DNA from 2 places in the Bacillus sp. ISL-75 genome. Region 2 is predicted to be linked to the other one. Evidence: a T-box and tRNA genes for the amino acid it is inferred to sense, from the RefSeq annotation. Region 2 holds a T-box; the other holds one or more tRNA genes.
What was found. A T-box is a leader RNA that pairs with one kind of tRNA and senses whether it is charged. The one in region 2 lies ahead of argS (arginine--tRNA ligase), so its partner is inferred to be a tRNA-Arg.

Region 1: it has a tRNA-Arg gene. The T-box ahead of argS (arginine--tRNA ligase) is inferred to sense a tRNA for this amino acid. The anticodon was not compared.

The regions. Positions count from the first base shown of each region.
Region 1 covers NZ_JAGGQX010000071.1:10,114-12,318, reverse strand. Annotated here, with positions in the region: gene mutS (DNA mismatch repair protein MutS) at 1-214, opposite strand, end outside; gene J7E63_RS25760 (YwaF family protein) at 448-1,191, shown strand; tRNA gene J7E63_RS25755 (tRNA-Arg) at 1,256-1,329, shown strand; gene J7E63_RS25750 (hypothetical protein) at 1,634-1,792, opposite strand; gene carB (carbamoyl-phosphate synthase large subunit) at 1,944-2,205, opposite strand, start outside.
Region 2 covers NZ_JAGGQX010000059.1:16,887-19,091, reverse strand. Annotated here, with positions in the region: gene argS (arginine--tRNA ligase) at 1-1,108, opposite strand, end outside; T-box leader at 1,161-1,372, opposite strand; gene J7E63_RS22485 (alpha/beta-type small acid-soluble spore protein) at 1,476-1,733, shown strand; gene J7E63_RS22480 (hypothetical protein) at 1,930-2,205, shown strand.

The DNA of each region.
Region 1 (2,205 bases), on a different contig from region 2:
TCGGTGCAGCATGGTAAGGAACTCCGCACATCGGAATTCGGTCATCCGTGCCACCTTGTCTGCTCGTTAATGTTATTTCTAATTCTTGCGAAGCTTTAATAGCATCGTCAAAAAACATTTCATAAAAATCGCCTAAACGAAAAAATAAAAAGGCATCTTGGTAATCTGCCTTAACTGTTAAGTATTGCTGTATCATCGGCGTATATGCAGCCATAATGACCTCCACTAAATAAAGACTTTCGATTTTCTTCGACAAATTATTATACCATACTTCTAGAGGACTTTTTTAGGAAGAAAAATCCTAATCGCAGTCAAAAAGGGAATAATTAAAATTCCTTAAGAGGAGTAAAAGCAAATCCCATCGAATATAATTATTAAGGTAAAACTAGCATTAATTTACAAATAATAATAATGATATGATTAAAGTCTGTAAGGGGTGGTGGTTATATGGATGGAGTGTTTGGCCGCAGTAACAAAAACTTTGATTTTGAGATGTTTTCTGCAAGTCACTTTATTATTATCTCTATCTTACTCTTAGTTTCAGTCTGCCTATTCCTGTTTAGAGATAAATTGAAGGCTAATGAATGGAGAAGAACTGAAATCGGGGTCGCTATTTCACTAATCATCATAGAAACGACTTATCATACCTGGATGCTTTTAAATGGAAGTTGGAATGTAAGTCACGCCATCCCATTAGAATTGTGCAGCATCAGTCTGATATTAACAGTCATTTTATTGTTAACTAAGAAAAAAATAATATATGAGATTTTATTATTCACAGCATTATTAGGAGCATCTCAGGCGTTATTAACACCAACATTAAATTATGATTTCCCGCATTTTCGGTTTTTCCATTTCTTTTATACACATTTGATGGAAATCTGGGTGCCGCTTTATTTTACATGGGCTAAGGGATACAGCCCGACGATATGGTCTGTATTAAAATTATGTATCTTTTTGAATGTACTCATGCCGATAATTATGTTGATCAATAAGCTGGCAGACGGTAATTATATGTTCTTAAGTCATAAGCCTGACAGTGCGAGTTTATTAGATGTTTTAGGACCATATCCATGGTACATTTTATCGCTTGAAGGACTATTAATTGGGCTTAGTCTAATCGTCTGGTTGATCTTCCGTGAAAAGACTGCGAAAAAAAACGAAGTGGCCAGAGACCTGCCAATTCAATAATCTCAACTTTTTATTGACCTTTTAGAATTAACAAATTATAATAAATAACGTTCCTATTTTATTTGTCTCAGTAGCTCAGTAGGATAGAGCAACAGTTTCCTAAACTGTAGGTCGGAGGTTCGAATCCTCTCTGGGACATCTAAAAACCCTTGCCATTGCAAGGGTTTTTTTCTGATTTAACTGTTATTAAATAATCTGTTCCAACACAATTGTTAAGCTTAAAAAAGGGGTCAGTCCTCCGGTGCGTTAAAGCTTTAATTCACTGGGGGACTGACCCCAGCGTTGAAACTAAGAAATTAAAAAAACACTAGATATTATCCAGCTTTCGGATAATAACAAGTGTTTTTTTCTTAGTTCAGATAGCTATTTACTTGGTATAGTTCCTAAATAATTAAATAACACCTGTAAAACAAGATTTTTCGGGGCGTGCCAGGCACCGGAACTATTCCTGATCTAGTACTCCAGTTGTCTCTTGTGAAGACATTTGTTTTTGCGCTTTGGCAACTTGATTGCTTTCATGGTTGAATTCATTGACTTCACTGTATTTTTTAATGTTATCTTGTTTCTGTTCCTTTTTAGTAACAGCTTCCGACTTATTCATATTTATCCCTCCCTATCCTACCAATAACTTTTTGAATTTGACCTGAAAAAAATCTAGTAATACTCTGATTATTAGAGCAACTTTGTCCTAGTGTTAAAAAATGGAATCAATTGTGTATTGTCTTAGCTTCATCATAAAACCAAGCAAGCTCTTATTTACTTCGCATTGGTGTTGTTTGGAAACGAATGGTTTCAAGTACGCGAAAGATTGCAACTACTGTATCAAGAGAGGTTAAACATGGAATACCATTTTCAACTGCTTCACGGCGAATTTTAAATCCGTCACGTGCAGGCTGTTTTCCCTTTGTTAGTGTATTGACCACAAGCTGTGCTTTACCATTACGAATTACCTCTAACAAGTTTTCCTCTTCGGATTCAATTTTATTCACAACATTTACAGGAATCCCATCTTGC
Region 2 (2,205 bases):
TTCCATCTTTTAGCATCAATCCAAATGGAATATGATGCATTTGTTTCGACCAATCGTAGCCCATCTTTGCTAACACAGCCATTAACTGTTTGAAGTGGAGGCTTTGTTCATGGCCAACCACATATAGGGATTGGACAAATTGGTATTCCTCCTGGCGATAAAGAGCCGCCGCTAAATCTCGGGTCGCATACAGCGTTGCCCCATCAGATTTTTTGATCAGGCATGGCGGCAGCTGTTCTTGGGTGAGCTCGACCACCTGTGCCTGCTCGGATTCGACCAATAGCTGTTTTTCTTCAAGAAGCTTGACGACACGCTCCATTTTGTCATTATAAAAGGCTTCGCCGGCATAAGAGTCAAATTCGACATTCATTAACTGATAGATTCTTGAGAATTCTTTTAATGACTCATCACGAAACCATTTCCAGAGTTTTAATGCTTGATCGTCTCCGTCTTCTAGCCTTTTAAACCAGCTGCGCCCTTGGTCTTCAAGGCTTGGATTCGTCTCCGCTTCTTCATGAAATTTTATATACAGGGTTAATAGCTCTTTAATCGGATTCTGCTTGACCTTTTCGGCATCTCCCCATAATTGATAGGCAGTGATCAGCTTCCCGAACTGTGTCCCCCAATCACCAAGATGATTGATTTTAATCGGCTTGTAACCACATTTCTCGACAATTAATGCAAGCGAGTTGCCAATCACCGTTGAACGCAAATGTCCCATTGAAAAGGGTTTAGCAATATTAGGGGAGGACATGTCAATGGTGACAGCACCGCCGTCCCCAAACGTAAGCGCACCATACTTCCCTTTTTGCGAGATGATTTCATTCACTACTTTTTCAGAAGCCGTCTTTTTGTTTAGGAAGAAATTAAGATAGGCTCCAACCACTTCTACTTTTTCAAAAATAGGAGAGTTAATCTTCTTACTTAACTCCTCAGCAATTAGATTGGGGGATTTTCTCTTTAGCTTCGCTAATGTAAAACAAGGAAAGGCTAAATCACCGAGCTCCTGATTCTTAGGTTTTTCAATCATCAGTTCCAGATTGGTTTGTGAAATCTCTTGGACCAGTAATTCATGTAAAATGGCTGCAAGCTCCTGCTTAAAATTCATCTTTAATACCTCCTTTTATCTTTAAAAAAAACAAAAAACTCCCGTCTCTATTAAAAGAGACGAGAGTTCATAATCCCGCGGTACCACTCTAATTGTTCAAAAGAACCAGCTTTCCTTTGTAACGGAGGATCCTCCGGCATACCCTACTCGAGTTCAGGTACACATCTCAAAAATGCGCTTCATTATCTGTTCTGTTTCAGGCTCCCACCACCCCTGAATCGCTGGTACATCATAGATAACTACTCTCTTTATCATTGATTTTATCCGAATTTATTATCTGTATTATACTGGATTAAAATGGATTTTTCCAGTGATTGTTGATTATTTTTCACATTCAGGTAATCCTACAACTAAAGGAGGGATTTTTATGGCGAGAAGAAGAAATAAAATCCTTGTCCCCGAAGCGCGCAATGGCTTGGATGCGTTGAAAGCAAAGGTCGCGAATACCGGGAACCCTGAGGATGCGAAATTTGAAGCAGCAGAAGAAGTGGGTGTTCCATTGAACAAGGGATATAACGGACAGCTTACATCTGAGCAAGCCGGAAAGGTAGGCGGCAGGCTGGGCGGCAGCATGGTCCGCGAGTTGGTCAAAATGGCACAAGAAAACTTAGCGAAGAAAAAGTAATGCGCGGGGCCTAATTTGTTAGGTCTCCTTTTTTATTTTTAGGCTGTGTTTAACGGCATTGTTGATTTTTATAGCCAAGTTGATTGAAGCGCCTGGAGCGGAAATCAACAGCCAAGTTTAAAAAAGTAATTTTTTTAAAAAAAGTTTGACAATTTTGTGACAATTGATAGAATATTCTTACAAGGAGTTGATAGTGATGCAGGAAAAACACTTAAAGAGTATATTTACATTTAAAAAAACAGCAATCTTTGGAAGCGTTCTAGGGCTCATTCTGATTTTGTTAGGTCAATTTGTAAACGGTTACAATACTGCTTATTTCTTAACTGCACTAGGATTTGGAATACTTGCCGGTTCCGTGGTCAATTACCTTTTTGGAACATTTTTAAGTTTAATGGAAGAACTCACTGGAAGCCGTAATAAGAAGTGGCCAAAAATTCCCACTGCTTCAAAAAATATTTATCTTTTAAAATAA